2 regions of the Arthrobacter sp. DualSoilB13 genome follow, and region 2 is predicted to be linked to the other one. Evidence: riboswitches for the same ligand, from Rfam matches in the RefSeq annotation. Region 2 holds a riboswitch; the other holds the start of a gene.

Region 1 (16,090 bases), 1.2 Mb from region 2:
TCTCCACCTGACCCGGCGTACCGCCCATCACCTCCGCCAACCCGGCAGCAGCCATCGACGACGCCGAGCCCACCTCGCCCTGACACCCCACCTCAGCACCCGAAATGGACGCCTGCTCCTTATACAAAACCCCCACAGCACCGGCAGCCAGCAGGAACTTCACCACCACATCATCCCGGTCCCGCTGGGTAGCTTTGTCCATGCCCGGGGCATAGTTCAACGCGTAATACAACACCGCCGGAATAATGCCCGCCGCACCATTGGTCGGCGCCGTCACCACCCGGCCACCGGAAGCGTTCTCCTCATTGACCGCCAACGCGATCAAATTCACCCACTCCTGCCAATACTTCGGATCATTCCGGTCCTTGTCCTCCTTCAGGAGCCGCTCCAACCAATCAGGAGAACGACGACGAACCTTCAAACCCCCAGGCAACACACCCTCACGCTTCAACGACGTTTCAACACAGGCCTCCATCACGGCCCAGATATGCAGAAGACCCTCACGGATCTCCTCCTCAGACCTGCTGGCACGCTCATTGATGAACATGATGTCGCTAATGCCCAACCCCTTGGACGAACACCGGCCCATCAACTCCGCCGCCGTCCTAAACGGCAACGGCAACTCCTTCTTCGACTCCTCAAGATCCTCCAGGGCCGCGTCTTCCTCACCCTCCCGGACAATGAACCCACCACCCACCGAAAAGAACGTCGCCTCCCTGAGAACGTTCCCCTCAGCATCAGAGACCTGAAACTTCATCCCATTCGTATGCCGCGGCAACACCGTCAACGGATGAAGAACCATATCCTCCACCGCATACGGCAACTCCACACCCCCACCCGAAGCACCAGCCAGATTCAGCACACCCGTCTCGGCGATCGCAGCGAGCCGTTCCTCAACCTCGTCCGGCAGGATCAGCTCAGGGTGATAACCCTCCAAACCCAGCAACGTAGCCGTCATGGTCCCATGCCCCCGGCCCGTCGCAGCCAACGAACCATACAAATCAACCCGCAGCGAAGCCACCGAACCCAGGACACCAGCGTCCTTGAGCTCCCGGGCAAACACCGCCCCGGCCCGCATCGGCCCCACAGTATGAGAACTCGACGGGCCAATACCCACAGTAAACAGATCGAAAACGCCAACAGCCATGGTCGGGATTCCTTAACAAAGCTTGAAAACGGTCCGGCAGATGGTCCTACCGGAGGGCCGCCCCCCGTGTGCCGGTCAGCCCGGCGCCCAATTCGGGGTCTAGCTGCAGAACATGCCGTGCGCACGGCACAGCCCGCAGCGAACCCCCGAATCGGACTTGGTCGGGGTGGGAGTTAGGAGAGGTCTCCGCCATTCTTGGAGGCGTATTCCTCAGCCGAGAGCAGCGGGCCCTCGGACTCAGCGGCGACCTTGAACAACCAACCGGCGCCGTAGGGATCGTTGTTGATCAGGGCGGGGTCGGATACAACGGCGTCGTTGATCTCGGTGACCTCACCGGTGACCGGCGAGTACAGGTCAGAGACGGACTTGGTGGACTCAACTTCGCCACAGGTCTCGCCAGCGGTCACCGTGGAGCCAACCTCGGGGAGGTCGACGTACACGATGTCACCCAGTGCGTCGGTGGCAACCTCGGAGATACCAACGGACACGGAGTTACCGTCTCCGCGTGAAACCCACTCGTGCTCGTCGGAGTACTGAAGTTCGGGCGCTACTTTGGGCATTCTGTTTCCTTTACGTGTAGTGGCTACATCTAATTGTGTCGCGTGTGGGCCGTCTGAGTGGTTGGCCTGGCGGTGTGGCACCGAATTCCTCCGCGTGCTGCTCCTTCGTCGCTTTGACGCACGCTTCCGGAATCCGCTCCCCCACCGCACGGCCACGCGAGTCCGGCCTCCGGCAGCATGCTCCCCACCGTCCCCCTCGCCTCGCAAGCTCGGCCAGGGAACCCGGACGGCGTGGCCCCCGTGGAGCATCGCGTCCGCTCAGCGGGCGCACATGCGACCGAGCATGCAGAGGAGGTCGGACCCGCCGGCCGAAGGCGACTGATTCAGCGAACCCGCTTGTAGAACGGCAGTGCGACCACTTCGAAGGGCTCAGTTTTACCCCGCAGGTCAATGTCCAGCGCGGTACCAAGCTCTGAGTGTTCGACGTCGACATACGCCAACGCTACCGGGTAGCCGAGCGTGGGGCTGGGCTGGCCGGAGGTGACTTCGCCAATCACTGCGCCGTCCTTGAGGACCGGGTAGTGACTGCGTCCGGCACGGCGACCGAGGCCCTTCAGGCCAACGAGTTTCCGTCCGCTGGTGGAGCCGGCGCCGTCGGCCTTCAGTGCAGCCAGTGCGTCCTTGCCGACGAAGTCGCCTTCCTTGGACAATGCCACTACGGGACCGAGTCCTGCTGCGAAGGGGTTGCCTTCACGGGAGAGCTCGTTGCCATAGAGGGGCATTCCGGCTTCGAGACGCAGGGAATCGCGGGAGGCGAGGCCGGCCGGGGTGAGTTCGCCTTCATTCGCGGCAGCCGCAATCGCCTGCCACAGTGCGGCAGCTGATTCGTTGGCCACAAAGATCTCAAAGCCGTCTTCGCCGGTGTATCCGGTGCGGGCGAGCAGCAGGTCTTGCGTGCCGCCGTCGAACGTGAACGGTACTTCCACCGCCGCGTAGTACTTGAGTTCGGTGACCAGTGCGTGCTGTTCGGCGGGCACCAGGCGGAGCAGGATGGCTTCGGCGAGGGGACCCTGCACGGCAATCAGCGAGGTCTCAGCGGAGGCGTCTTCAACTACGACGTCAAAACCGGCGGCGCGCTCCTGCAGCGCGGACGCCACAACCGCAGCGTTGCCTGCGTTCGGTACCACCAGGAATTTGTCCGAGCCTTCTTCGGTAGAGGCCCGGCGGTAGACGATCAGGTCATCGATGATGCCGCCGTCTTCCTGGCAGATCAGCGAGTACTTGGCCTTGCCGACGGCCATGGCGGAGATCTTGCCTACCAAGGCGTAGTCCAGGAACGCGGCGGCCTCGGGACCGGTGACCCAGACTTCGCCCATGTGGGAGAGGTCGAACAGGCCTGCGGCCTTGCGGACGGCGTGGTGCTCGGCCAGTTCGGACGAGTACTTGAGGGGCATCTGCCAGCCCCCGAAGTCGGTGAAGGACGCGCCGAGCTTCTTGTGCTCTTCGTAAAGGGCTGTGTATTTCTCAGTCATTTTCCGGAACCCCTTAGTTTTCGAAGTCTTCGATTGGCGGGCAGGAGCAGACCAGATTGCGGTCGCCAGCTGCGCCGTCGATGCGACCCACCGGCGGGAAGTATTTGTCCTGCTTCAGGTGGTGGACCGGGAAGGCGGCCTGCTCACGCGGGTAGGAACGGTCCCAATCGGAACTTACGACGGCGGCAGCCGTGTGGGGTGCGCGGCGGAGCGGGGAATCCTGCACGGAGAAGTCGCCGTGGGCAACCTGGTCGATCTCGGCACGGATGGCGATCATGGCTTCGATGAAGCGGTCGATCTCCGCAAGGTCCTCGGACTCGGTGGGCTCCACCATGAGCGTTCCCGCTACCGGGAAGGCCAGGGTGGGTGCGTGGAAGCCGAAGTCGATGAGGCGCTTGGCAACGTCCTCAGCGGTGACGCCGGTCTTGGCTGTCAGTTCACGGAGGTCGAGGATGCACTCGTGGGCAACAAGTCCGCCTTCGCCGGTGTAGAGGACCGGGAAGTACTCGTTGAGGCGTGAAGCGATGTAGTTCGCAGCGAGCAACGCGGACTTGGTGGCTTCGGTGAGACCCTGGCCGCCCATGAGCTTCACGTACGCCCAGGAAATCGGCAGAACGCCGGCAGAACCGAAACGGGATGCGGAAATCGGGACGTCGTTGCCCTCAGTCCAAGACGCGGCATCACCGGGCATGAACGGCGCCAGGTGTGCCTTCGCCGCTACCGGGCCAACGCCCGGTCCACCACCACCGTGCGGGATGCAGAAGGTCTTGTGCAGGTTCAGGTGGGACACGTCGCCGCCGAACTTGCCCGGCTGGGCCAAGCCAACCAGCGCGTTGAGGTTGGCGCCGTCGATGTACACCTGGCCGCCGGCCTCGTGGATGGCGTCGCAGACTTCGCGGACGTCGGCGTCGTACACACCGTGCGTGGACGGGTAAGTGATCATGATGGCGGAGAGAGCGTCGCGGTTGGCTTCGATCTTGTTCTTGAGGTCAACGTGATCGATGGTGCCATCCGGAGCGGTGGCAACAACCACTACCTTCATGCCGGCGAGCACTGCCGAGGCAGCGTTGGTGCCGTGCGCGGAAGCAGGAATGAGGCACACGTTGCGCTGATCATCGCCATTGGACAGGTGGTAGCCGCGGATGGCCAGGAGGCCAGCGAGCTCACCCTGCGAACCGGCATTCGGCTGGATGGACACCTGGTCGTAGCCGGTGATCTCAGTCAGCTGCGCTTCGAGGTCGGTGATGAGATCACGCCAACCCTCGGTCTGCGAATCCGGAGCGAACGGGTGGATCGAGGCGAATTCCGGCCAGGAGATGGCTTCCATCTCTGCCGTGGCGTTGAGCTTCATGGTGCAGGAGCCCAGCGGAATCATGGTGCGGTCCAGCGCGAGGTCGCGGTCAGAGAGCTTGCGGATGTAGCGCAGTAGCTGGGTTTCGGAGCGGTGCGTGTTAAACACCGGGTGCTGCATGAAATCGCTGGTGCGCTCCACGGAGGATTCCAGGGCGAAGCCTTCAGCGGTTTCGGTTACCGAAGCACCAAAGACTTCAAGGAGACCGCCGACAATCTCAGATGTAGTGGTCTCGTCTACAGAGATGCCAACAGCATCGGCGTCAACGCCGCGGAGGTTGATGCCCTTGGCCTCAGCGGCGGCCACGATCTCCGCAGCCTTACCGGGGACGCGGACGGTGATGGTGTCGAAGAAGGAACCGTGGAGGACCTCGACGCCGGCCGCCTTCAGGGACGCTGCAAGGGTACGGGCGTGACCGTGCGCGGTCTCCGCGATCGCTTTCAGGCCTTCAGGGCCGTGGTAAACGGCGTACATCGACGCGACGATGGCCAGGAGCGCCTGCGCAGTACAGATGTTGGAGGTGGCCTTCTCGCGGCGGATGTGCTGCTCTCGGGTCTGCAGCGCCAAGCGGTAGGCGGGGACACCGGCGTCGTCCTTGGAAACGCCCACCAGACGGCCGGGCATGGAACGCTCCAGCCCCTTCTGGACGGCCATGTACGCAGCATGCGGGCCGCCGAAGAACAGCGGAACGCCCAGTCGCTGCGCGGAACCAACGGCGATGTCGGCGCCCTGCTCACCGGGAGGGGTGATGAGCGTCAGGGACAGAAGATCTGCAGCCACGGTGACCAGTGCGCCGCGTTCCTTGGCTGCGGCGATGACCTCGGAGTGGTCAAAGACGCGGCCGGAGACGCCGGGCTGCTGCAGGACAACACCGTTAATGGTGCCTTCCGGGAGACCAAGCGAGAGGTCAGCAACCTCAACCTCAAAGCCAAGCGCTTCCGCGCGGCCCTTCACGATCGCGATGGTCTGCGGCAGGCAGTCGGCGTCCAGGACGGTCTTGCCATCCTGCGCGGCCTTGTTCTTGTTGGCACGGCGCATCATCAGCACGGCCTCGGCAACAGCGGTTGCTTCATCCAGAAGGGACGCATTGGCAATCGGCAGGCCAACAAGGTCCTGGACCATGGTCTGGAAGTTGAGGAGCGCTTCGAGGCGGCCCTGCGAAATTTCCGGCTGGTAAGGGGTGTAGGCGGTGTACCAAGCGGGCGATTCCAGGATGTTGCGGCGGATCACCGGCGGCGTCACGGTGTCGTAGTAGCCCTGTCCGATCATCTGCACGGCAGTCTTGTTCTTGGAGGCGAGCTTGCGCAGCTCAGCCAAAACTTCAACTTCACTCAGTGCGTTCTGAAGGGTGAGGGCAACATCCTGACGGATATCGTTCGGGACGGCGGTGTCGACCAGCGAATCGACGGTGTCATAGCCGATGGACTTGAGCATGGTCTCAATGTCGGCCTGGCGGCGGGCGCCGATATGCCGATCGACGAAGGTGGTGGAGGCAGAACTAACCGTCACGAAGGAACTCCATTACTTGGGCGGCGTTTGGGTACGCCACAGCGGCTGGGTTCCTCCCCGCTCTGTATTGGACCTGAGAGTTTCCGCGCGTTGCGTGAACAACCATCGCTTGCACCGTCGGTGAGCACAGTACCCGTTTGCCCGTGGGTGGGCTGAGTACCTGCTGCTTTCCAGAGTTGCCTCGCCGCGGCGGTGCTTGGGCCTGAGAGATTCCTGGGGAGGGTTTGCTCCTACGGCGCCTGCATCACTTGCCTGCAGGACTCTCCCGCCGCAGATCAAAGGCATGTTCAGTTGTGTATGGGCGCCATGTAGGGCACGCCACAAGAGTTAATTGTCCTACGCTCGGGCCTCAGCAGCAAATGGATGGGCTGCTACTTCCGCAGGCGTTCAAGGACTCCCAGAAGGATTTCGACGTCGGCCTCCCGCCCGGCGTTGCCGCCGTCCTGGCCACCTTCAAAGATCGCGTTGAAATAGAGTCCGTCGCCCATATAGCTCACAGCCTTGGCAACCTCTGGTCCGACGTCATCTGCCAGCACGTCAAGCCACCGCTGCTGAATTGCGGCAAACCTGCGGCGGGTTTCCTCGTGAGCCACCTCAGCCAGCCTGGTAGCGGCGACGAATGCCCGGTCCATGGGCGTATCTGCCCAGAGAGAGGACCTGATGAAGTATGCCGCTGAACCATCCGGCGCCGCTTTCATGAGTTCAGTATCTTCATCGGCCAGCAGGTCCAGGCGCTTCAAAAGGGCCGTAATCAGCGCTTCCTTGTTGGGGAAGTGGTAGAGCAGTCCGCCTTTGGACACGCCTGCCCGCTTGGCGACGGCGTCGAGTGTGGCAGCCCGCTCCCCTACTTCAATGAGGAGGGCTTCAAAGGCATCCAGGACGGCGTCCCGGGCAATTGGTTTTCGTGGCATGTATCCATCATTCCCTAAAGGTTCATGGGGGCTATAGTTGAAACTATACCGTCTGGACGGTATAGTTGAATCCATGTTCTCGCCGTCCTCAACCCAAGCACCCCGTTCCGCTCACCCCGTCGAGGGCCAAGCGGCACCGTGGCGCGACTGGACGGCCTTGGCACTCCTGATGTTTCCGGTGCTGCTGGTGGCCGTCGACAACACCGCGCTCACCTTTGCCTTGCCGGAGATTGCCCGCTCCCTGAATGTCGGAGGCGTGCAGTTGCTGTGGATTGTTGATGCGTACCCACTGGTCCTCGCAGCGCTGCTCGTCTCCATGGGCAATTTGGGCGACAGGATCGGACGACGGCGGCTGCTGCTGATCGGCAGTACGGGCTTCGCGGCGGTGTCGGCTGCTACAGCATTCGCGCCGTCCGCTGAATGGTTGATCGCCGGGCGCGCCGGTCTTGGTGTATTCGGCGCCATGTTGATGCCGTCCACGTTGTCCTTGATCCGGAACATCTTCACCGACCCCAACCGTCGCCGCTTGGCGATCGCTGTCTGGGCAGCCGGGTTCTCCGGTGGCGCCGCCCTTGGCCCGATCTTTGGCGGCTGGCTGGTGGAGCACTTCTGGTGGGGCGCCGTCTTCCTGGTTGCAGCATTCCTACTCCTCCCCCTGCTGGCTTTCGGCCGGGTCCTGATTCCGGAGTCCAAGGACTCCAACCCGGGACGTGTGGATGTGCGCAGTATCGTTCTGTCCGTCGTCACCATGGCGCCGTTCGTATACGGGATCAAGGAATTCGCGGTTCATGGTTTCGGAGCCTCCGCAGCAGCCTTCATGGGCTTTGGCGTGGTGATGGGCATCCTGTTCGTGCGTCGCCAGCAGCGGATCGAGAACCCCATGTTGGATGTTGCCTTGTTCAAGAACAAGGTGTTCAGCACGGCCATCGTGGCGAACGTGCTGTCCCTGTTCTCTATGACGGGTTTCATCTACTTCTTCGCACAGCACTTGCAACTCGTTGAGGGCCAGTCCCCCATGGAGGCCGGTATCGCCATGATTCCCGCCCTCCTGGCCACGGTCATCGCCGGACTACTGGTGGTGCCATTGGTCAAGCGCGTGCGGCCAGGGTTCGTTGTGGCCGCAGGCCTGACGCTCAGCGCTGTGGGTTATCTGATCGTCGTAGTGGGCGATCACGGCAGCGGCCCCGTGTTCCTGTTGTCGGCGCTCACCGTGTTGGCCGTGGGGGTTGGCGCGGCGGAGACGATCTCAAATGACCTCATCCTGGCATCGGTGCCGGCCGACAAATCCGGCGCCGCCTCGGCCATCTCCGAGACCGGCTACGAGCTGGGGTCGCTCCTGGGAACGGCAGTACTTGGCTCCATCCTCACGGCGTCCTACCAGCACAACCTGATCATGCCGGACGGCATCTCCGAGCAGGCCGCCGGGAATTCCGGTGAAACCCTCGCCGGTGCTGTTGATGCGGCGGGCGCTCTTCCGGCTCCATTGTCGGAGGCGTTGACACATGCCGCCCGGACAGCTTTCGAGTCCGGCGTCCACATCACTGCGGCGATTGGGCTGGTACTGATGGCTGGCGCGGCAGTGCTCGCCGCCGTCGTGCTCCGGCGTGTGCCGAAGGCGCAGTAATAGGCAGAGCGCCGAAGGCGCAGTAATAGGCAGAGCGCCAAAGGCGCAGTAATGCCGTTGTGAGGCCCGCTCTGCATGGTTCCGTAGGGACTTGCCATGCAAACCGGGCCTCACAAGGCTTCGGTCGGCGCCGCTTTCTTGTCGACGCCGGCAGTCAGTTGGTCGATTCTGTCGAGGGCTTCGCTGAGCTGGCTGACGGTGTTCCACAAGTCCGGGTGTTGTTCCCTGACTTCCTGCAGCGTGGCGCCGGCGGAGGTCAGGGATGCGAGGTCGAAGCTTACGTTGGTTCGGGCCCCGGCTATGGCTGCCCGGAGTGCCCCGAAACCCACTACGACGTCGGCGATCAGCGCAGGATTTCCGTTGGCGGCGAGCCACCCGAGGTCTTCAATGGCATCAATGGCCCGCTCCCCGAGCACCGCTGATGCCTTAGCGGCATCGACGGAGGCTTGATGGATGGCCTTCTCGCGTTCAGGTCCGGGATCCAGGCGGAAAGCGGCGCCGAAGGCATTGGAAGCGGAAGCGTCGTCATCGGCTAGTTGCAGGGCAGTTTGCCGGAGTTTGAGGGCACGGGAGTGAATGCCGTCGAGCTGTTGGTGCTGCGACTTTTCCGGCTCGGTATATCCGGCCACCATGGACGTCAACGACGCCGCGATGGAGAGCATCACCCCGGTTCCAGCACCGCCTCCCGGGGACCCGCTGGATTCTGCCAGCGCCTTGGTCCACTCCTCAACAGTGGACAGCTGTGTGGTGACTGATTCGGAATGGTTCATGCCCTCCAGTGTGCCGGGGCTTCCCAGACTTTGCATTTATGGGCTGGATACACTGGCCAAACTATGGCGTCGAACGAAAAGGGCAAACTCATGACCATTGACCTCGAAGAGCTTTACAAAGACCTGCACGCCAACCCCGAACTGTCCTTTCAGGAGACCCGAACAGCCGGGATCGCTGCGGGACATCTTGAAGATCTTGGCTTCACCGTTCATCGCAATATCGGAAAGACCGGCGTTGTTGGTGTTCTGGACAATGGGCCCGGGCCGGTGGTGATGCTCCGGGCTGACATGGATGCGTTGCCGGTCAAGGAAACAACGGGTTTGGACTACGCAAGCACTGCGATGGGTGTTGATCATGAGGGCAAAGACATGCCTGTCATGCACGCCTGCGGCCATGACGTGCATGTGAGCTGCCTAGTAGGCGCGGCGGAGGTTCTGGCGGGCCGGCGTGATGAGTGGCAGGGCACCCTGATCGCCCTCTTCCAGCCGGCCGAGGAATGGGGCGGCGGGGCAGCAACCATGGTTGCCGACGGGCTGTATAACGTGGTGCCGAAACCAGATATCGTCTTGGGCCAACATGTTGCCCCGTTCCCCGCCGGCTGGTTCGGCATCCGGCCCGGCGTCACCATGGCGTCCGCCGATTCCCTCAACATCACCCTGCACGGACGAGGTGGCCACGGATCGCGTCCGGAGACCACTGTTGACCCGGTGCTGATGGCAGCTGCAACCACCGTGCGGTTGCAGGGCATTGTGTCGCGTGAGCTCGCCGCCAGTGACTCCGCGGTGGTGACTGTTGGGCAGATTCATTCAGGAACCAAGAACAACATCATCCCCGAAACAGCAACTCTAGGCCTGAGCGTCCGCACCTTCAGCGATGCCACCAGGGACAAGATCCTCGGTTCCATTGAGCGCATTGCCAAGAGTGAATCCACAGCTTCAGGCGCGCCCAAGGACCCTGAGATCAAGTTTGAAGAGCATTTCCCGCTGACCGTCAACGACCAAGCTGCGACCGGCAGGGTGTCCGCTGCCTTCAAAGCAAAGTTCGGCGAGGCACAGATCATGGACCCTGGCCCGGTGTCCGGAAGCGAAGACGTTGGAGCCCTGGCGAAGGCCGCCGGAGCTCCCCTGGTTTTCTGGTTCCTGGGTGGCGCCGAACCTGCCCTGTTCAAGGAGTTCGCCACAACAGGTCGGCTTCCGGAGGACATTCCCTCTAATCACTCGCCGTACTTTGCTCCCGTCATTGAGCCGACGCTGGCTCGCGGAACCGAAGCGCTGGTGACGGCTGCCCGGGAATTCCTGACGTCTACATCCTAGGGTGCCGGAGCCTTACTACGGGCCCACTCGCACAAGGAAAGGCGCTGCATGCGCAGCGCCTTTCCTTGTCGAATTTCGATTCGGTCCGGGATTCCTATCAGCGGGATACAGCCGACTTGCGCGCATCCTCAACAGCCCGATTGGTCTCCTCCATCATGAGATCTGCGTTGATTGCGGCTCCTGACATGACACCTGCGGCTGCAGAGGCCATCACCTGGCCCATGAGGTCGGTGACGTTTCCTGCAGCGTAGACACCCGGCACTGACGTGGCACCACCCATTGGATTGACCTCTACGTGGCTTCCCACCCTCATGGGGTGCTCCACCGTGGGGACACCCAAGGATTCCAGCACGGCAGACCTGGCCTCCAACCGTGGGGCGGTGACTACAGCTTCCACTGGGATGGTGGTTCCCGATGCCAGGATGACACCCGCCAAAGCGTCGTCAGTTACTTGGAGGGCCTGGACTTTGCCGTCCACTACGGTGATGGAACGGGCAGCCAACTGCTCCCATTGTTCTTCCGTCGGCTCCACCACGTCATTGAGGAACAAGGTGATGTTGGAACTCCATTGGCGGAACAGCAACGCCTGGTGCAATGCCATCGGCCCTGACCCCAGGATCCCGATCGCTTTGTTCCGGACTTCCCAGCCGTGGCAATAGGGGCAGTGCAGGACATCTTTGCCCCACCGCCCACGAAGGCCTTGCACGTCCGGGAGTATGTCCACCAGTCCGGTGGTGACCAGCAAACGGCGGGCTCTCACCGTTCGTCCGTCTGCCAGATCCACCTCGAAGGTGGGTTCGGATCCGTTCGCAGGGCCGGCCGTCGAGCGTGCCCCGACTACGATGCCGGACACTATGTCCACTCCGTACTGGATCGCCTCCGCGCGTCCGAGTTCCAGCAGTTCCTTGGGATTGATTCCGTCCCGCGACAGGAATCCGTGCACCCCGGCCGCGGGAGCATTTCGCGGCTCGCCGGCGTCGATGACGAGGACGGACCGTAAGGCCCTGCCGAGCGTCAGCGCGGCACTCAAGCCAGCCGCGCCACCTCCCACCACTACGACGTCATACTCGTCCACCGTTCCGATGTTCTCGATTTCCGTACCCACAAGTGCCTCCACGTATCCAGCGGCCCTGCGCCGCTTCTTCCATGGTTTGCCAGAAGGCAAGAAACAGCAAGGAAGTTTGCCAATATGGCAAACTGGGGAACATGACTACCGATTTCAGCATCATGCTCGACGCCGTCGGCCCTCGCCTGCGCGCGATGAGGACCCAACGCAACGTGACCCTTACTGAAGCTTCGGAAGTAACAGGCATCTCCGTGAGCACGCTCTCCCGGCTTGAGTCAGGTCAACGCAAACCGACCTTGGAGCTTCTTCTCCCCATTGCGCGGCTGTATCAGGTCCCATTGGAAGAACTCATCGACGCTCCGGAAACGGGCGATCCCCGCATTCATCTCAAGCCGCACGTTCACGAGTGGGGAACGGCCGTTCCTCTCACGCGACGCCCTGGCGGCATCCAGGCCTTCAAGATGGTCCTCAGGGGTGGCACGGGCAAGGAGACTCCCACACCGCAATCACATGAGGGCTACGACTGGGTATATATCCTCAACGGCAAGCTCAGATTGGTCCTAGGCGAGAACGACTTTGTCCTGAAACCGGGCGAGGTGGCGGAATTTGATACCCGCACACCACACTGGTTTGCCAGCGCCACCAAAGAGCCGGTGGAGCTTCTCACTCTCTTCGGGCAGCAGGGCGAACGGCTCCACGTCCGGGCACGGCCCAAGCGCTGAGGCGCGCAACACTGGCAGCTCAGCACTCAGGCTACGAGGCCAACCATTCGCGCGCGCTCCGACGTGGGCTGCCCGGCTCAATGTCACGCTCCTGCTGATTGATCTCCGCCCAGACCTCATCGAGGGATAGTCCCAGAACCTCGGCGATCGCAGCAACAGTGGGGAACGCGGGCGTCGCAACCCGCCCTGATTCGATCTTTCGAAGCGTTTCGGGCGACACTCGAGCATCCAGAGCCGTCTCCAGCATGGAGCGTTCACCCCGCGCACGACGCAAGAGAGCTCCGAGGCGTTGTCCGCGCTCGGCCTCTGCGGGTGTAAGCGGCAACCTGACCATGGATCCAATTGTAATACCGGGATAATATGGCCGGGATAGTTATTGGTTGCTACATGAAAGGTCCCGCATGATCGAGATCCTGAGCCACTCAGAACTAGGCTGCGCCAAGGAAGCCGGCGCTCTGGTCGCCAACATTTTGCACACGCTGAAGGGCCGCGCAACGGTAGGAACGAATCTCCTGGACATTGACAGGTGGGCCAAGAGCATGATCCTCGAGGCCGGGGCCGTCTCCTGCTATGTGGACTACGCCCCATCCTTCGGTCGCGGACCATTCGGGCACTACATCTGCACTGGCGTCAATGATGCCGTCCTGCACGGGTTACCCACGGATTACAAGCTGGCCGAGGGCGACCTCCTGACCCTGGATCTGGCCGTTTTGAAGGACGGAATCGCAGCCGACTCTGCCATCAGCTTCATCGTTGGCGAGTCCAGGCCGGCTGAGAGTGTGGCCATGATCGAAGCAACCGAACGTGCCTTGCGCGCAGGCATTGAGGCCGCCCGGCCGGGCGCTCGAATCGGCGACCTCTCCTATGCCATCGGCTCAGTCCTCAGCGAAGCCGGATACCCCGTCAACACCGAGTTCGGAGGCCACGGCATCGGCTCAACCATGCACCAGGAGCCGCACGTTCCGAACATGGGCCGCGCCGGCCGAGGGTACAAGCTACGGCCAGGACTCCTACTGGCCTTGGAGCCCTGGGTGATGGCCAACACCTCCCAACTGGTCACCGACGCCGATGGCTGGACGCTCCGCAGTGCGACCGGTTGCCGCACTGCCCACAGCGAGCACACCATCGCCATCACCGAAGACGGCGCCGAGATTCTAACCCTGCCCACCGTGGCTGCTTAGACGCTGGCCCAAGGTTAGATTCCCGCCATGCGCGGTTTCAGCTGGCCGCTGGATCCACATTCCGCGCCTTCAGCAGGCAAAGGTTCCGACTGCTGACCCGACGACGAGCGAGCCACATCCAAAGCACACTCATTCGACATTGCTACAGGTGGCGCGGATTGTAACGGCTGGGCGCGGACATGCCCCGGCAGTGGAGGCGCCTTGGATACATAGGCGTGGCCTGTGGGTGTGCTGATCTGGAGCGTGTGGCCGCCTTGTTTGTCCCCGGTCACCCTCTTGCTGTTCCATCCGGGGTTTTCTTTGGTGTGGTTGCAGGCTTCGCAGAGTACTGCGCCGTTGTTAGGTGTGGTGGTCCCGCCGGAGCGCCAGGGGACCACATGGTCGATGTGCCGGATGGGCGCGTCGCAGAAGGGGGTGCGGCAGGTGTCGTCCCGGGCCTCGATGAATCGTCGGAGCCGGGGTGGGAAGAGTCGGGCTTTGGAGTCCATGTTCAGGAGTTCGCCCGTTCCGGGTGCGGTGTAGAGCCGCCGCAGCCACACGGTGAAGTCGCGGTCCGGAACTGGTGAGCCTGCCTGGCCGGTCGCCAAACCACTTGCTTCGTCTGCTTGAGGTTCACGAAGTAGTTTCCTGGCCCACTGGGCCGGGACGATTCCATAGCTTTTGAGCCGGGCCGGTTCGCTGTCTGCCTGAAACAGGGCCCGGTCCGTCATCACGAGATCGAGGTTGATGCCCGCGACCCCGCCCGGGGTTCCGGTAACGCGTTCGACCAGGGTGTCAGCCATGACCTGGCCGCGGGATCGGCAGTCACCGCCGGCCCGGGCAGTATCAGCCTCACGGGTCAGGGCCGCATACGCCGCGACGCCTTGGGCGACTGGTAGGAGGGCGGTCAGGTAGGTCATGGTGTCCGGGGCGGGTCGCAGGCTCACGGTCCGTTCAGTGGCTGCTTGACTGGCGCGTTGGGCCACCGAGCGGGGATCACGACGATACGCGGCAGCCTTGACCGCGGCGATGATGGCCCGGTCGCCTTTGCCTTCGAAGGTCCCGGTGTCCGGGGCGAGTTCCTCATCCACCGCGCACCGGTCCTCCACGGACAGGCACGCTGTTTCCTTCACCAGCAGCATGGCCCGCCATTCATTGAGCTGGCCTGATTCCAGGGCGGCCAGGGTGCAGGGCATCTCCGTCACCAACGCTCTCGCCAAGCCCAATAACCGGGGACCCTTATTGGGAGACTCCCGCCGGGCCAACGCCAGCTGCGCCCCGACACCCTGGCCACGCTCGGACGCAGGAACACCAGCTCGGGCCTGTTCAGCCCGTTGGGCAAGATCAAACGCCACAGCAGCCCGCGCCTGCAGGCCGGTAATGGCGGACTTCAGCTCCTCCAACCCCCGGAGCTGATCAATCAGCTCGCCACTGGAGCCGGCAAGCGGAACAGAGCCAAGGAGCGCAATGAGGTCAGACACCCGGGGCACTGAATAGCCTGGCAGAGGCCCCGCGGCAGGGAGTGCGGAGTGGGAGTGCCCGGGTAGAGCTTCCCAGGCGCGCCCGAGCTCATCATCGTGTGACGGCGTCTGCGTGGCCCGGATCTGCTCCATGCCCCAACTCTTCCAGCACGCAGCAAGCGCTATAAGACCACAACTCCCGTATGTGGAAACCAGGGCCTATGTGGAAAACAGGGCCCGTGCGGAAAACACCCCGCAGCAAGCCCAACACCCACGTCACCAGACACCCACCCCCGGACCCCGGGATACCCAGAGACCCGGACCCCAAAGTACCCATAGACCAGTCACATATGAACGTCATTCATTTCAGGCCTTGCGCCCGAGCGTGACTCACGACATACTAAATGAACACTATTCATTTAGTGACTGTCGTCTCACCGGAGTACCAATCACACCATGATCGAACTGACGCGCCTGGATGGCCCGGCCCCCAACGCCACGGCACGCCCGGCCCCCAACGCCACGGCGCCCACGGCACCTTCGGCCCCCAGGGGCGGCAGCATGCTCCGCAGCACCAAGCAATAACTTTCGGCCATCTAGAAAGGGCCTTACATGAGCCAGACAATCCGACGCAGCGGCAGTGAAGCCGCGAAGTCGCATGACATCAGCGGCAAGGGACTGAAGACGGGGCAGTTGGGGCTCCTCGCCGTCGTCGTTCTTGGCATCTCCACCATCGCCCCGGCGTACACCCTCACCGGTGCGCTAGGCCCAACTGTCAACGAAGTCGGGCTGCAATTGCCTGTCATCTTCCTGATCGGGTTCATCCCGATGATCCTGGTGTCCTTGGCGTACCGGGAACTCAATGCAGACTCCCCCGACAGCGGCACCACCTTCACATGGGTAACCAAAGCGTTCGGACCGTGGGTTGGCTGGATGGGCGGCTGGGGTTTGCTGGCCGCCAACATCATTGTTCTGTCCAACCTGGCGGGCGTGGCCGTGGACTTTTTCTACCTGTTCCTCGCAC
Region 2 (16,090 bases):
ACAGGACCTTGGCCACGTAGGGCAGATGGGTTTCCACCACTGCGGCATGGACCAGGAGCTCGATGGGAAGCATGACCGCGATGTTGGCGAGGGTGAGGCGGGCCTTGGGCGGTTCGGGCAACTGGCCGCAGACATCACAGAGGAGGTCCGCGGTGACGGGAGTGCTCGGGTTGGGCTTCATGCTTTCATGCTGCCCTGCCCCTGTTTCGAACCGATTGCCTGTGCGTCACGTTCCGGGGACAGCCCAGTGAACGCAAAGAACCCGGCGTTCTCGCGAGGAGAACGCCGGGTTCTTCAAGCAACCGGGTTCAGTGAAGCAACCGGAAAGGGGCGATCGCGGAGAGCGGGGCCTAGCGGATGCGGTCCGAATCGAGGTCCGGGTCGAGGTCCGAACCCTGGCCTGCGTTGCGGGCGGCGGCCGCGTCCTTCAGGAGATCGCGGATTTCGGCCAGCAGCGCAGTATCTGCAGGCAGCGGCTCCTCCTCGGGCTCCTCGGTGGAGAGCCGGTCCTTGACCAGGGAGTTGATCTTGTTCATGGGTGCCACGAAGATGAAGTACACCACGGCCGCGGTGATCACGAACGTCACCAGGGCGGTCAGCACGGCGCCGAAATCAACGAACGTAGCGGGGTTGTTCTCCCAGATCTTGAAGCCCAGTCCTTCGGCGTTCATGCCGCCGGCGGCAGCGATCACGGGGTTGATGATGTGGTTGGTGAAGGCTCCGACAAGAGCGGTGAAGGCACTGCCGATGACGACGGCAATGGCCAGCTCAATCACGTTGCCGCGAAGTATGAAGTCCTTGAAACCCTTAAACATGGATGGTCCTCCGATTGGGTGCGGGTGTCTGCCTCAGCAGAGATCAAACTACCACTCCGGGGTTTCACGTGGGGGTCAAGCGGTGTCTTTGGCCGCCGGACCCCCACTGGATTCCAGCTTGGGCGTTCCGGATCAGGCGGACGTTGCTTCCAGATCGCGCTGGGAAACCCTTGCGCCCTTCCCTCTGTTCACCATGAGAGCCAGCAGGTCGAACACCACGGTTGCCGCGGCCACGCTGGTGATGTCGGCGTGGTCATAGGCGGGCGCTACTTCAACGACGTCGGCGCCTACGATGTTGATGCCGTTCAGGCCGCGGAGCAGTGCCAGAAGTTCGCGGGAATGCAGTCCGCCCATTTCAGGCGTGCCAGTGCCCGGTGCGTAGGACGGATCCAGGACGTCGATGTCGATGGAAACGTACACGGGAGTATCGCCCAACCGCTGCTTGACCTGGTCAATGGCCGCCGGGACGCCGATGACATCCAGGTCAGAACAGCGAATGATCTGGAAGCCGAACTCGTGGTCCTTAAGGAAGTCGTTGCGATCGTAAACCGGGCCACGGATGCCTACATGCATGGATTTGTCTTCAATCAGGAGCCCCTCTTCGAAGGCCCTGCGGAAGATGGTCCCGTGAGTGACCGGCTGGTCAAAGTAGGTGTCCCACGTGTCCAGGTGGGCATCGAAGTGAAGCAGTGCAACGGGGCCGTGCACTGTGTTGAGGGCCCGCAACATGGGGAGGGCAATGGTGTGGTCGCCGCCGATGGAGATCAATTTCTTGTCCTGGCTGATCAGCGGGCGGGCCTGCTCCTCGATCTCGCGCACTGCCCGGCTGATGTCGTAGGGCGTACACGCGATATCGCCGGCATCCACTACCTGGACTTCGTTGACCGGCTCGACGTCCAGCTCGGGGTGGTATCCGGGGCGCAACAGGCGGGAGGCCTCGCGGACTGCGGCCGGGCCAAACCGGGCGCCGGGACGGTAGGAGGTACCGCCGTCGAACGGGACGCCGACGATCGCGATGTCGTAGTCGGGAACGCGATCGATCTGCGGCAGCCTCGCGAAGGTACCCAATCCTGCGAAGCGGGGAACCTTGGTGGCATCGACGGGGCCAATGGGCTGGTGAGTGGTCATGACAGGGATCCTTCGGTTACTTTGTGGGACTCCGGGGTGCCCGGCTTCTTTTTACTGGTGAGTTCTGAGAGGGACTTGTTGGCCGTTTCCGGCGCGAGCAAGAACGTCGCTATCAGGCCAACCAGAGAGATGACGGCGCCGATGAGCAGGGAACCGGCGGCACCAAAGCTCACAATGGCGATGGGCATCAAGTACGTGCTGGCCGCCGAGCCGATGCGGCTGATTGCCGTGCCGAAGCCCACTGCCGTTGCGCGGACCTCCGTAGGGAAGAGCTCGTTGGGGTAGACAACTTCGAGGAAGCTGGAGGCGCCGGAAGCCAGCGCGAAGATCGCCAACGCGATGAACAGCGGTGCGGCCTGGACGTCGGGAATGAAGGCCGGGATGGCGAGTGCCACCACGATGACGCCGAAGCTCCAAAGGAGCAACTTGCGTCGACCTATTCTTTCCACGAGCCAGAGGCCGGGAATGCCACCCACCACGAACAACATGGAGATCAGGAACGATCCCCCGTAGAGGTTGGCGTCGCCGTGCATCCCGAAAGATGCCAGAAGGTCCGGGGCGAACGTGTAGACGGCGAAGAGCGGGATCACCTGGGCCGTCCAGAAGATGGAGACAAACAACGTGCGCTTCCAATACTGGCCCCTGAAGATATCCAGGAACCGGCCCTGCTTGGCGGGACCCTCGCTGTCAGAAGCGATATCGCTCAGCCCGTATTGCTGCCCGTAGACCTTCTTGATGACTGCGTCAGCCTCATCACGTCGGCCTCGGGAGAGCAGCCAGCGAGGCGACTCTGGGGTGCCGAGACGGCACAGCAGGGTAATGATGGCGAAGATCGCAGGGCTGGCGACCATCCAGCGCCAGGCGTCCGGACCCATGTCCCGAAGCAGATAACCGACGGCGTACGCGACGGCCGCGCCAACGGCCCAGACCACGAAGGTGGCGCCCAGCAGACGGCCGCGGTGCTTCTTCGGCAGGAACTCTGCCAGAAGGGAGGTGGCGATGGGGTAGTCGGCGCCAATGGCCATTCCAAGGAAGAAGCGGCACAGGACAACCTGCCACACTTCGGTCGCGAAGCCGTTCAAGAGGGAGAAGACGGCCAGCGCGATGAGGTCGGCTATGTACATCTTGTGCCGGCCGATCTTGTCGGTGAGCCACCCAAAGACGGCACCGCCGAAGAAAATGCCCACCAAGCTGGCCGCGCCGATCAAACCGATTTCAGCCGTGCTGAGCTGCAGCCCCGGCGTCATGGTGATCAGGGCGATGCCGATGATGGATAGGGCATACCCATCAATGAACGGTCCGCCGGAGGCGAAGAACGTCAGCTTCTTGTGAAACGTGGTCAGTGGGGCATCGTCAATGAGGTTGCTTGTTGCGCTCATTGCAACCCTCTCTCGTGAGTGCTCTTGGGGAGCGGGGGGAGTAAGTACTTCAATTCTTGGTGACCCGCGTCACTCCGGCTATCTGCACTTTGAATACAAATGATGAAGTCTCTTATACCTTTGTCTAAAGCGCCCCATCAACGTACAGAACAGGAGTCCACCCATGGCAATCACCGTCGCCGAACTCGTCGCCGAGCCGCAGCTTGGCCTCACGCTCCTGGCCGGATCTGGCGGCGCCGACAACCGCATCACGTGGGCCCACACCTCGGACCTGCCACGGCTCTGGGAATGGGTCACAGGCGGCGAGCTCATGATGACCAATGGCCTCTCGATTCCAGCTGACGCTGACGGGCAAGTGGCGCTCGCCGAAGCCTTGATGGACTCCGGCGCCAGCGCCTTGGCCATCGGCGAGAAGATGCACGCGCCGCCCCTGACCGCGGAATTCCTGGCCGCTTGCGACAGGCTGCCGTTGCCCCTGCTCAACATCCCGTATCCCTTGCCGTTCATCGCGATCGCCCGCTCGGTTGCTGAGGCGTCGTTGGTGGAAGAATCCCGACGACTCCGGCAGACAGCGCGGGTCTACGATCTACTCCGGACTGTCGGGGCATCCGAGGATCATTGGCAGAGCCTTGTCCAGCGGCTTGCCACGGAGCTCGACGCAGAGCTGTTCGTGGTGGACCGCCGCTGCCTGCATCCGTGGCATCCCGAAGGTCAGCGGCTCCCGGACTTCCTGGCCGACGAATGGGCCCCGCTTCCCGGCCGGGTCTCTGTGGCCGGCAAGAACTTCCAGTGGCACCGGATCCGCGGCAGGCACGTGCTGACCATGGACATTCCCACCCATGCAAACGCGCTTCTGGTGGTGCTGCCCAACAGCGAACCGCACCCGGACGCCGTCGTACTTCTCCATGCCGCGACCGTGCTGGGACTGCAGCTTTCGCGCATCGTCCTGTCGTTGGAAGGCCGCCACCGGCTGGCCGGCGAGTTCCTGATGCAGGCCATGGAGGGACGCCTCGGAGTGGCCGAGATGGAGAGCCGGCTGACGGCTTTTGAGGTGCCGGCCCGGGATTTCGTGCTCGCCTCCATGTCGGCGGACGCTGCCAGGGAATTGGACGCTGTCAAGCAAGCGGACGACGGCGGTGGGCTGGCTGGCGTGCACATCGAACTGTGGCGGCACGGAGTTGCGTCAGCGTCCTTGAAGCGGAACAACAGGCTGCATGTGGTGGTCCCAGCTGATGTGGACGACGACGTCCTGGCGCACTGCGCCGGCGCGGAAACCGTCATCGGCATCAGTGCCCCGGCCGCCGTTGCGGGGCTGCAACGGGCTCTTCAGGAGTCCCTTTGGGCTCTCGGCTCGGCCAAGGCCAACAAGCTGGACGTCGCCCACTATGCGCAGGGACCATCGTGGTTGGGCATGACGGGTTTTGAGGAAGGAACGGCGCTGGTCCGGCGACTGCTGGGCCCAATTTTTGACTACGAGCAGAGCCAGGACGGCGATCTCATCGTCACCTTGCGGACCTATCTGAACTCGCAGCGTTCCTGGCAAAAGACGGCTGCCGCCCTGTTCGCGCACCGGCAAACAATCATCTACCGCATACGAAAAATCGGTGAGCTGACGGGGCTGGACATGGGTGAGACCTCCACGGTGGCGCAACTCTGGTTCGCGTTGCAGATTCACGAGACCATGCACCAGTAGCCGCACCTTGCTTGCGCTTTTTCGAAACTACCCGCTATGGTGTGAAGCGTGTCACTCATGGTGGCGCAACGCTTTTGATCTGCGGCGGGAGAGTCCTGCCGGTACATCCAGTCAGGCGCCGTAGGAGCAAATCCTCCCCAGGAATCTCTCAGGCCCATGTACCGCCGCGGTTAGGCAACTCTGGAAAGCAGTCCGGGCAACCGGGCTCACCGACGGTGCAAGCAGGAGACCATCCCTGCGGAATCTCTCAGGTCCAATACAGAGCGGGGAGGAACCCCACATCATCGTGGCGCTCAGTGGGCGCCTGAATCATGGAGTTCCTCTTGACTGTTAAATCAACCCCCACCGCCTTCGCGGACCGGCATATCGGCGCCAGGCGCCAGGCCGACGTTGACACCATGCTCAAGGCCATCGGCTACGACTCTGTCGACGGCTTGGTGGACGTCGCGGTCCCCGATTCCATCCGCCAGGACACAGCGCTGAAGCTGAACGATGCCCTCACCGAGGTGCAGGTCCTCACAGAGTTGCGCAAGCTGGCTTCGAAGAACAAGACCGCCGTGCAGATGATCGGCCAGGGCTACTACGACACCGTCACGCCCCCGGTTATCCGCCGCAACATCCTCGAAGCTCCCGCTTGGTACACGGCCTACACCCCGTACCAGCCGGAAATTTCCCAGGGTCGCCTTGAAGCGCTCCTCAACTTCCAGACCATGGTCCAGGACCTCACCGGACTGCCGGTGGCGAATGCTTCCCTGCTGGACGAAGCAACTGCTGTTGCTGAAGCTGTGCTGCTGATGCGCCGCGCCAACAAGAACAAGACGGCAAAGGACGGCAAGACCGTCCTGGACGCTGACCTTCTCCCGCAGACCATCGCCATCGTGAAGGGCCGTGCCGAGGCGCTGGGCTTCGAGGTGGAGATCGCTGACCTGTCGGCAGGTCTCCCGGAAGGCGACATCAACGGCATCGTGCTCCAGCAGCCGGGCGTTTCGGGCCGGGTGTTCGATCACACTGCGGTGATCGCCGACGCCAAGGAACGCGGAGCACTGGTCACCGTCGCCGCCGACCTGCTGGCGCTCACCCTCATCACGCCCCCGGGCGAGCAGGGCGCGGACGTCGCCGTCGGAACCGCCCAGCGCTTCGGAGTTCCGCTGTTCTTCGGCGGCCCGCACGCTGCCTACATGGCCGTCCGCGAAGGCATGGAGCGCACGCTTCCCGGCCGCATCGTGGGCGTTTCCAAGGACAACGCAGGAGTGCCCGCCTACCGCCTGGCGCTGCAAACCCGCGAGCAGCACATCCGCCGCGAGAAGGCGACGTCCAACATCTGTACCGCGCAGGCTTTGCTCGCCATCGTTGCGTCGATGTACGCGGTGTACCACGGCCCCGAAGGCCTGAAGGCGATCGCTGAAACCGTCCACGGCCATGCCCGGGTTTTGGCTACCACTCTGCAGAAGGCCGGCCGTGAACTCGTCGCCGATTCCTTCTTCGACACCCTCACGGTCCGCGTCCCCGGCAAGGCGGACAAGGTCATCGCTGCTGCCGAAGCCCGCGGCATCAACCTGCGGCTCATCGACGCAGACACCGTGGGGGTTTCGGTGGATGAAACCACGACGCCGGAGGTCCTGTCCGCGGTGGCCGTCGCCTTTGGTGCCGGCCCGGTAGGGGACGCAGTAGGGTTCGAACTGCCCGCAGACGTAGTCCGCACCTCTGATTTCCTGCAGCACCCGGTGTTCAACACGCACCGTTCCGAGACGCAGCTGTTGCGCTATATCCGCAAGCTGTCCGATCGGGACCTCGCGCTGGACCGAACCATGATCCCCTTGGGATCGTGCACCATGAAGCTGAACGCCACCGCGGAAATGGAAGCCATCTCCTGGCCGGAGTTCGCGTCAATCCACCCGTTCGCTCCGGACCACCAGACAGCGGGTTGGCGCGAACTGATCGAAGACCTCGAGGCCGACCTCACCGAGATCACGGGCTACGACCAAGTTTCTATCCAGCCGAACGCCGGTTCCCAGGGCGAGCTCGCGGGCCTGCTGGCGATCCGCGGCTACCACCTGTCCCGTGGAGACCAGCAGCGCAATGTCTGCCTCATCCCGGCCTCGGCTCACGGCACCAACGCTGCCTCCGCGGTGCTGGCCGGCATGAAGGTTGTTGTGGTGGCCACGGCTGCTGACGGCACCATTGATCACGCGGACCTGGCCGCCAAGATCGAAGCGAACAAGGACGTCCTGTCCTGCATCATGATCACGTACCCGTCCACGCACGGTGTGTACGACGCCGACGTCCGCGAGGTCTGCGACGCGGTCCACGCAGCGGGTGGCCAGGTGTACGTTGACGGCGCCAACTTGAACGCGCTGGTTGGCTTGGCGCAGCCGGGCAAGTTCGGTGGAGACGTGTCCCACCTAAACCTGCACAAGACCTTCTGCATCCCGCACGGTGGCGGCGGACCGGGCGTTGGCCCTGTTGCTGCGAAGGCACACCTGGCTCCGTTCATGCCAGGCGATGCGAACAAAGCGACGCACGAGGAAGGACACGGGGTGGCCATCTCGGCGTCCCGCTATGGTTCTGCCGGCGTTCTGCCGATTTCCTGGGCGTACGTGAAGCTCATGGGCGGCCAGGGTCTCACCGAAGCCACCAAGTCCGCGCTGCTCGCAGCCAATTACGTTGCCTCCCGCCTGGATGAGCACTTCCCGGTTTTGTACACGGGCGAGGGCGGACTGGTAGCCCACGAGTGCATCCTGGACCTCCGCGAGCTGACCGCACGCACGGGTGTCACGGCCGAGGACGTTGCCAAGCGCCTCATCGACTTTGGCTTCCACGCTCCCACGCTCGCGTTCCCGGTTGCGGGGACGCTCATGGTGGAGCCCACGGAGTCGGAAGACCTTGCCGAGATCGACCGCTTCATCGAAGCCATGATCACCATCCGTGCCGAGATCGAGCAGGTGGCCAGCGGTGATTTCACTGTTGAGAAGTCGCCGCTGCGCAACGCGCCGCACACGGCTGCCGCCGTCGTGAGTTCCGACTGGGACCGTGAATACCCGCGTGAGCAGGCCGCCTTCCCGGTCCACCACCTCAAGCAGGAGAAGTACTTCCCTCCTGTTGGCCGCATCGACGGCGCCGCCGGTGACCGCAACCTCGTGTGCTCCTGCCCGCCCCTCGAAGATTTTGAAAACTAAGGACTCCCCACATGTCTGAGAACTACACCGCTCTCTACGAGCAACACAAAAAGGCCGGCGCGTCCTTCACCGACTTCGGTGGCTGGCAGATGCCCCTCAAATACGAATCCGAGCTCGCCGAGCACCACGCTGTCCGCAAGACCGCGGGTTTGTTTGACCTCTCCCACATGGGCGAAGTCTGGGTCACCGGCCCCGACGCGGCTGCTTTCCTGGACTACACGCTGGTGGGCAAACTGTCCGCCGTCGCGGTGGGCAAAGCCAAGTACTCACTGATCTGCAACGCAGACGGTGGCATCATCGATGACCTCATTACCTACCGCCGGCCCTCTCCCGAAGAAGGCGTGGACAGGTACCTGGTGGTGCCCAACGCCGGGAACGCGAAGGTAGTCGCTGCCGCGCTGAAGGATCGTTCGGCCGGTTTCGACGTCGTGGTGGAAGACGCGTCGGCCGAGACATCGCTGATCGCCGTGCAGGGTCCGAACGCCGAAGCGATCCTGCTTGCTCTGGTCCCGACAGAGCAGCACGCTCTGGTCACCGAGCTGAAGTACTACGCAGCCGTGGAGGTCTCCATCAACGGGCAGGACCTTTTGCTCGCGCGTACCGGATACACCGGCGAGGATGGCTTCGAAATCTACCTCCCCAACGTCGATGCGGCTGGCCTTTGGGAAGCCCTGCTCGACGCCGGCGAAGGCCACGGTCTCATCCCCGCCGGACTCGCTGCCCGAGACTCCCTGCGACTGGAAGCCGGGATGCCCCTCTACGGCAACGAGCTTTCCCGGCACGTGAACGCCTACGCTGCAGGGCTGGGCCCGGTGGTTTCCCTGGCCAAGGAAAGCGACTTCATTGGCCGCGATGCACTGACAGCCATCAAGGCCGCCGGCGTCGGATCCACTCTCGGCCAGAAGCTCGTGGGCCTCAAAGGCGCTGGACGCCGCGCCGCCCGCGCCCACTACTCGGTCCTCAAGGACGGCTCCCTGATCGGCGAAGTCACCTCCGGCCAGCCAAGCCCCACGCTCGGCTACCCGATCGCGTTGGCGTATGTCGACGTCGAACATTCAAAACCCGGCACGATGGTGGACGTCGACCTCCGCGGCAAGGCAGAAGCCTTCGAGGTTGTTCAGCTGCCGTTCTACAAGCGCCAAAAATAGGAGTTTTTGTACACATAAAGCCCCTATGAGGCCCCTTTGAGGGCATCAACTGTACAAAAACTCGAAGAGAGAGAAGGAATTGAAATGAGCAAGGTAGTTGCTGAATTGAAGTACTCGGCTGAGCACGAGTGGGTTGCCGTTGATGGTGACGGGCCTGTGGGGATCGGGATCTCCGCGGTTGCCGCTGACGCCCTGGGCGACATCGTGTACGTGGACCTGCCGGAGGTTGGTTCCACTGTGACCGCGGGGGAGACCTGCGGCGAGGTGGAATCCACCAAGTCCGTGTCCGATCTGTACTCGCCCGTGACGGGGGAGGTGACCGAGATCAACGACGCCGTTGTCAGCGATCCGGCGCTCATCAACAACGATCCCTACGGTGCAGGCTGGCTGTTCAAGGTGGCCGCAACGGAAGAAGGGCCGCTCATGTCGGCCGAAGAATACGCTGCAACGAACGGTGGAGAACTGTGAACCCGGTATCTGTAACTGACTACCAGCAGGTGGTGTCGGCGTCGTTGGACGCACAGCTCGCCGAGCTGGACCCCGAGATCGCTGCGAAGATCGACGACGAACTGGGTCGCCAGCGCGACGGCCTGGAAATGATCGCGTCCGAGAACCACACAGCCGTCGCTGTGATGCAGGCTCAGGGCTCGGTGTTGACCAATAAGTACGCCGAAGGTTACCCGGGCAAGCGTTACTACGGTGGCTGCGAGCACGTAGACGTGATCGAGCAGCTGGCCATCGACCGGATCAAGTCCTTGTTCGGGGCCGGGTACGCGAACGTGCAGCCGCACTCTGGAGCGCAGGCCAACGCCTCGGTGATGCACGCGCTGATCAAGCCCGGCGACACCATCATGGGGTTGAACCTCGCCCACGGCGGGCACCTGACGCACGGCATGCGCATCAACTTCTCCGGCAAGCTCTACAACGTGGTCCCGTACGGCGTTCGCGAGGATACGCACACCGTGGACATGGCCGAGGTTGAGCGCCTGGCGCAGGAACACAAACCGGCACTGATCGTTGCCGGCTGGTCCGCATACGCGCGGCAGCTGGACTTCGCTGAATTCCGCCGGATCGCTGATTCTGTGGGCGCTTACCTGATGGTGGATATGGCCCACTTCGCCGGGCTGGTGGCCGCCGGGCTGCACCCGTCCCCGGTCCCGCACGCGCACGTCACCACGTCCACCACGCACAAGACCCTCGCCGGTCCGCGCGGCGGCATCATCCTCTCCAACGACGCCGACATCGCCAAGAAGATCAACTCGGCCGTGTTCCCGGGCCAGCAGGGCGGACCACTTGAGCACGTCATCGCGGGCAAGGCTGTCGCGTTCAAGATTGCCGCTTCGGAGGAGTTCCGTGAGCGCCAGGAACGCGTCCTGGCCGGTTCCCGCATCCTGGCCGAGCGCCTAATCCAGGAAGATGTGGCAGCCAAGGGCATCTCCGTTGTGTCCGGCGGAACAGATGTGCACCTGGTTCTCGTGGACCTGCGCAACTGCGAACTCAACGGCCAACAAGCCGAAGACAGGCTCGCCGCGATCGACATCACCGTCAACCGCAACGCCGTCCCGTTCGACCCGCGCCCGCCCATGGTCACCTCAGGCCTCCGCATCGGCACCCCTGCGTTGGCTACTCGCGGATTCGGCGAAGCAGCCTTCCGGGAGGTCGCGGACATCATCGCCGAAGTACTGATCGCCGACGCCGATGCCGACCTTTCCGGGCTGCGTCACCGCGTTGAGGTTCTTGCGAAGGCGCACCCGCTGTACCCGGGTGTAGCTAACCTCTCGCAGTAGCCCGGCTGGTTTGCCCTTCGGGTTCGCCTGTTGGGTTCGCTCGGGACGCCAGGTCCACAGGGGCCGACGTTCCACTCACCAGTGTTGGGGCCGGGCGCGCTTGTCAGTTTGCTTGGGAAATTATTCCTGGCCGATTCGGGGGTTCCCTGCGCAGTATGCCGTGCGAACGGCATATTGGGCAGCGAACCCCCGGAATGGCGAGGCGCGGTGCCGAGGGGCGGCGTCGGAGGGGGCAGTCGGGCTCGTGGTTGGTGGTTGGTGTTTGGGGTTTGAGGGTCCGCTCCGTTTGTTGGGGGCGGGGCGGGTTCTATTCGTTGTACGTCGTTAGGAAATGACCATGGCCGTTGGGGTCTTTGATCTGTTTACTGTGGGTATTGGCCCGTCGAGTTCTCATACTGTGGGGCCGATGCGGGCTGGTGCGGTGTTTGCCCGGGAGCTCCGTGAGTCCGGGGTGCTCGAATCCGTTGCAGGCTTGCGGGTTGATCTCTACGGCTCCTTGGCCGCCACGGGCAAGGGACACGGGACGTTCACAGCTGTCTTGCTTGGACTTGAGGGCTTCGACCCCGAAAAGATCCTGCCCGCTGAGGTAGAGGAGCGGCTGGCATCCATTGCTGAAACGGGCAAGCTCAATCTGGCCGGCGGGATCCTCCTCGACTACACCCTGGAGGATATGGTTCTTCATCCGTTGACGGTGTTGCCGCGGCATACGAATGGGATGAAGTTTCAGGTCTCTGATGCTGAGGGGAACGTTCTCAGGGAGGCGACGTTCTTTTCGGTGGGTGGTGGGTTCATTGTCCGGGAGGGTGAGGAAGACGCGGCCCTGGAGGATCTTGAGGAGTCGAAGAAGGAGTTGCCGTTGCCGTTTAGGACGGCGGCGGAGTTGATGGGCCGGTGTTCGTCCAAGGGGTTGGGCATTAGCGACATCATGTTCATCAATGAGCGTGCCAGCAGGTCTGAGGAGGAGATCCGTGAGGGTCTTCTGCATATCTGGGCCGTGATGGAGGCCTGTGTTGAAACGTCGTTGAAGCGTGAGGGTGTGTTGCCCGGGGGTTTGAAGGTTCGTCGTCGTTCTCCTGATTGGTTGGAGCGGCTCCTGAAGGAGGACAAGGACCGGAATGATCCGAAGTATTGGCAGGAGTGGGTGAATTTGATCGCGTTGGCGGTCAATGAGGAGAACGCTTCCGGTGGCCGGGTGGTGACGGCGCCGACCAATGGTGCGGCGGGCATTATTCCGGCGGTGTTGTATTACGCGTTGAACTATGCCCCGGGCATGGACAAAGCTACCCAGCGGGACCGGGATGATGTGGTGGTGAAGTTCCTGCTGGCTGCCGGTGCTGTGGGGGTTTTGTATAAGGAGCAGGCGTCCATTTCGGGTGCTGAGGTGGGGTGTCAGGGCGAGGTGGGCTCGGCGTCGTCGATGGCTGCTGCCGGGTTGGCGGAGGTGATGGGCGGTACGCCGGGTCAGGTGGAGAACGCGGCGGAGATCGCCATGGAGCATAATCTGGGGCTGACGTGTGATCCGATCGGGGGGTTGGTGCAGATTCCGTGTATTGAGCGGAACGCGATCGCGGCGGCGAAGGCCATCAACGCGGCGAAGATGGCGTTGTGGGGGGATGGGACGCATCGGGTGTCGTTGGATGAGGTGATCGTGACCATGCGGGAGACGGGCAAGGACATGTCCCATAAGTACAAGGAAACCGCGATGGGCGGCCTGGCCGTCAACGTCGTCGAATGCTAAGTGGCACACCACCATGCATTGCGAGGCCCGCTCTGCGCCCTAAAACGCCCGCTGAACGTGCAGAGCAGGCCTCACAACTGGAAAATCAACACAAAGGAACGTCATGACACTCGCACCTGAAGGCCGTAAGTTGCTGCGCGTTGAGCAGCGTAACTCGGCGGTCCCGGTTGAACGTAAGCCTGAGTGGATCAAGGCCAAGGTCCAGATGGGTCCGGAGTTTGTCCAGCTCAAGAACCTGGTGAAGAAGGAAGGCCTGCACACGGTGTGTGAAGAGGCCGGGTGCCCGAACATTTTTGAGTGCTGGGAAGACAAGGAAGCGACGTTCCTGATCGGCGGGTCCGAGTGCACGCGGCGCTGTGATTTCTGCCAGATCGATACCGGCAAACCCTCACCGGTGGACATGTTCGAACCCACCAAGGTGGCCCGCTCGGTGCAGGCGATGCAGTTGCGGTACGCCACGGTGACCGGGGTGGCCCGTGATGACCTGGCCGATGAAGGTGTGTGGTTGTACGCCGAGACGGTCCGGAAGATCCATGAGCTGAACCCGGGTACGGGGGTGGAGTTGCTGATCCCTGATTTCTCCGGCAAGCCCGAGCACATCGCGGCGATCTGTGATTCCAGGCCCGAGGTGTTCGCCCATAATGTGGAGACGGTGCCGAGGATTTTCAAGCGCATCCGTCCGGCGTTCCGGTACGAGAGGTCCCTGGATGTGATCACGCAGGGCCGGGATTTGGGCATGGTGACCAAGTCCAACCTGATCCTGGGCATGGGTGAGACCCGCGAGGAAATCTCCGAAGCCCTGAGGGACTTGCACGCGGCCGGCTGTGACCTGATCACGATCACCCAGTACCTGCGCCCGTCCGAGCGTCACTTGCCGGTGGACCGGTGGGTCAAGCCGCAGGAGTTCGTGGACCTCCAGCACGAGGCCGAAGAGATCGGGTTCCTGGGCGTCATGTCCGGTCCGTTGGTGCGGTCCTCGTACCGTGCCGGGCGCCTCTGGGCAACCGCGATGCGGAAGAAGGGCCGGGACATCCCCGACGAGCTCGCCCACATCGCCGAGGGCATCCAGGACTCCGGCACCACCCGCCAGGAAGCCTCCACCATCCTCGCCGCCCACGGCTAAACACCCGCACAAGCATTTCGCTGGCCACCAAGTTGCGGGCCATCACAACAGCAGTAGTACGACGGCGGTCGGTTGCCTCTCAGGGGCGACCGGCCGCCGTCGGGCGTGAGTCCTAGACACTAGTAAAACTGTCCGTCAAGGAGCCGACACAATCGAACACCAGCGCAGTTTTTGCTCAAGACGAGCACAATATTCGCGCACTCGCGCCACGGTTCGGGCGTTGGCGGCGGCGACGGCTGTGTCCATATTTTGGACACAGCCCGGGGAAGGTGAGTACTCGACGCACCGCCGAAGCTGGGTATACCTGCGGGGGGCCAAGTAGTGAGGCGGAAAAACTAAGTACCGGCATCGCACAGGTGGGTATCTTTCGACTCCCTGTTCGAATGAAAAGAGAGGTACCCGGAAACCTAGCCACGGCACTTGCGCTGACTGAACCATTGGGGACATCGCTTCATCCGACAACAACGATCGGATGCTTGGGGGTTGCGACGCGGCTCCCCGGGACGTAGATCAACCAAGGAGTCTTATCATGCGCAAGCTTTCCAAGAAGAGCCGGGTCACCGCAGCCGTCGCAGGTGTGGCATTGGTAGCAGTGGGTGGCGGAGCCGCCTACGCCTACTGGACCACCACCGGTTCAGGCAACGGCACGGCAACCAACTCGGCCGGCGGCGGAACGGTCACCCTTCACGCGAACTTCGCAGGAGGACTCGCGCCGGGCAACCAGGTTGATGTTGCCTACACGGCCGACAATTCGACCACTTCCAGCACCGTGGTGGGCGCCCTCACCGCCAGCGTGACCACAAACGTGGCTGGCTGTCTTCCGGAGTGGTTCCAGGTCACGGCCGTCACCAGCAACAGCCCGGTCGCGGCCAACACCACAGGAACATCCGTGGGCGCCGGCGTCCTGAAATTCAAGGACGAAACGGTGAACCAGGACGCCTGCAAGGGTGCAGTCGTCAAAATCACCGTCACCAGCCTGTAGCTCAGGACCGCCGGGGACCACTTTGCCAGTGGTCCCCGGCCTACGCATTTCTGCCCGCAGCACCGAACACGTCCGAAAAGAGCTTCCATGGACCACCGGCCAACGCGAACAATGCCGTTCCACCGAACACGAGTGCCTCTCCGCGCGCTGATACTTGCGCTCGTAGTTGCTTTCGTCCCGGTGGCGGCCCTCGCGGCAAGCAGCGGGCAGGGGACCTCGCAAGGGAACCAGGCGAAGGACAGCAAGGGAATTACCGTGACGCTGTCACCCTCCAGCCGCACCGTGGACCAGGGGCAGTCCGTCACGTTCACGGTGGCTGCGACATCCACCGGGGGCTTCGCCGGCCCGGTGACCTTCGCGGTCGCGGGACTGCCGGCAGGAGCGACAGCCAGCCAGTCGCCGTCGTCGGTTAACCTCACGTCCGGTAGCACCGCACAGGTGACGCTGACCGTTGCCACGGCAACCACGACGCCGGCCACGAAGACCGACTTCACCGTCAAGGCCGGCAGCGGGACAACCGTGTCCAACACGGCACCGGGACAGCTGCAGGTTTTGGAGGTCAAACGGAACTTCGGAGTTTCCGGTTCCGTCGTCGGGCTCCTGGCCCCGGGGGTTTCCCGCGGAGTGGACCTGCAGATCAACAACACCAACAACAAGAGCATCGCGGTGACGAACTTGAGCGTGCAGATCAGCCAAGTGGTCAGGACGCCCGCCGCTGTGGCCGCTAATCTGCCGTGCACGGCCGCGGATTACCACATCGCCCAATACACAGGGTCATACCCACTCACCGTTGAGCCGGGCATCAGTTCACTTTCACGCTTGAACGTGCCGCCAGGGAAGTGGCCGCAGCTCAAAATGCTGGACACCGCCCAGCTTCAGGATGGTTGCAAAGGCGCGACCCTCAAGCTCACGTACTCCGGCACGGGACAGGCGAACTGACATGACTGCGACAGCCCGAACTCCGCGCACTCCAAACACAGGACGCCTGGCACGAACAGCCGCTGCCACCGTGGCCCTCTGCATCCTGGGCGGCGCAGGGACCGCGTACGCCTACTGGGCTACCAGCGGAACCGGCAGTGGATCAGCAACGAATGGCACCATGCAGACCGTCACGGTGGACG

The links. Region 2 has a riboswitch for glycine ahead of gcvP (aminomethyl-transferring glycine dehydrogenase). Riboswitches for the same ligand answer to the same signal wherever they lie in the genome.
Region 1: it holds a riboswitch for glycine, as region 2 does, so the genes downstream of both, gcvP (aminomethyl-transferring glycine dehydrogenase) here and gcvP (aminomethyl-transferring glycine dehydrogenase) in region 2, are expected to answer to the same signal.

What each region holds. Positions count from the first base shown of each region.
Region 1 covers NZ_AP035865.1:937,765-953,854, reverse strand. The annotation lists gene ACZ5J0_RS04575 (L-serine ammonia-lyase) at 1-1,147, opposite strand, end outside; gene gcvH (glycine cleavage system protein GcvH) at 1,321-1,707, opposite strand; gene gcvT (glycine cleavage system aminomethyltransferase GcvT) at 2,031-3,179, opposite strand; gene gcvP (aminomethyl-transferring glycine dehydrogenase) at 3,193-6,039, opposite strand; glycine riboswitch at 6,220-6,317, opposite strand; gene ACZ5J0_RS04555 (TetR/AcrR family transcriptional regulator) at 6,411-6,950, opposite strand; gene ACZ5J0_RS04550 (MFS transporter) at 7,024-8,574, shown strand; gene ACZ5J0_RS04545 (cyclodeaminase/cyclohydrolase family protein) at 8,685-9,344, opposite strand; gene ACZ5J0_RS04540 (amidohydrolase) at 9,435-10,658, shown strand; gene ACZ5J0_RS04535 (NAD(P)/FAD-dependent oxidoreductase) at 10,756-11,742, opposite strand; gene ACZ5J0_RS04530 (helix-turn-helix domain-containing protein) at 11,865-12,446, shown strand; gene ACZ5J0_RS04525 (helix-turn-helix domain-containing protein) at 12,478-12,780, opposite strand; gene map (type I methionyl aminopeptidase) at 12,848-13,627, shown strand; gene ACZ5J0_RS04515 (HNH endonuclease) at 13,642-15,219, opposite strand; gene ACZ5J0_RS04510 (hypothetical protein) at 15,523-15,651, shown strand; gene ACZ5J0_RS04505 (APC family permease) at 15,679-16,090, shown strand, end outside.
Region 2 covers NZ_AP035865.1:4,102,896-4,118,985, reverse strand. The annotation lists gene ACZ5J0_RS19010 (ACT domain-containing protein) at 1-181, opposite strand, end outside; gene mscL (large conductance mechanosensitive channel protein MscL) at 351-815, opposite strand; gene speB (agmatinase) at 948-1,943, opposite strand; gene ACZ5J0_RS18995 (MFS transporter) at 1,940-3,322, opposite strand; gene ACZ5J0_RS18990 (PucR family transcriptional regulator) at 3,486-5,015, shown strand; glycine riboswitch at 5,091-5,189, shown strand; gene gcvP (aminomethyl-transferring glycine dehydrogenase) at 5,339-8,191, shown strand; gene gcvT (glycine cleavage system aminomethyltransferase GcvT) at 8,203-9,339, shown strand; gene gcvH (glycine cleavage system protein GcvH) at 9,424-9,807, shown strand; gene glyA (serine hydroxymethyltransferase) at 9,804-11,126, shown strand; gene ACZ5J0_RS18965 (L-serine ammonia-lyase) at 11,464-12,864, shown strand; gene lipA (lipoyl synthase) at 12,968-13,987, shown strand; gene ACZ5J0_RS18955 (hypothetical protein) at 14,517-14,969, shown strand; gene ACZ5J0_RS18950 (hypothetical protein) at 15,102-15,908, shown strand; gene ACZ5J0_RS18945 (hypothetical protein) at 15,910-16,090, shown strand, end outside.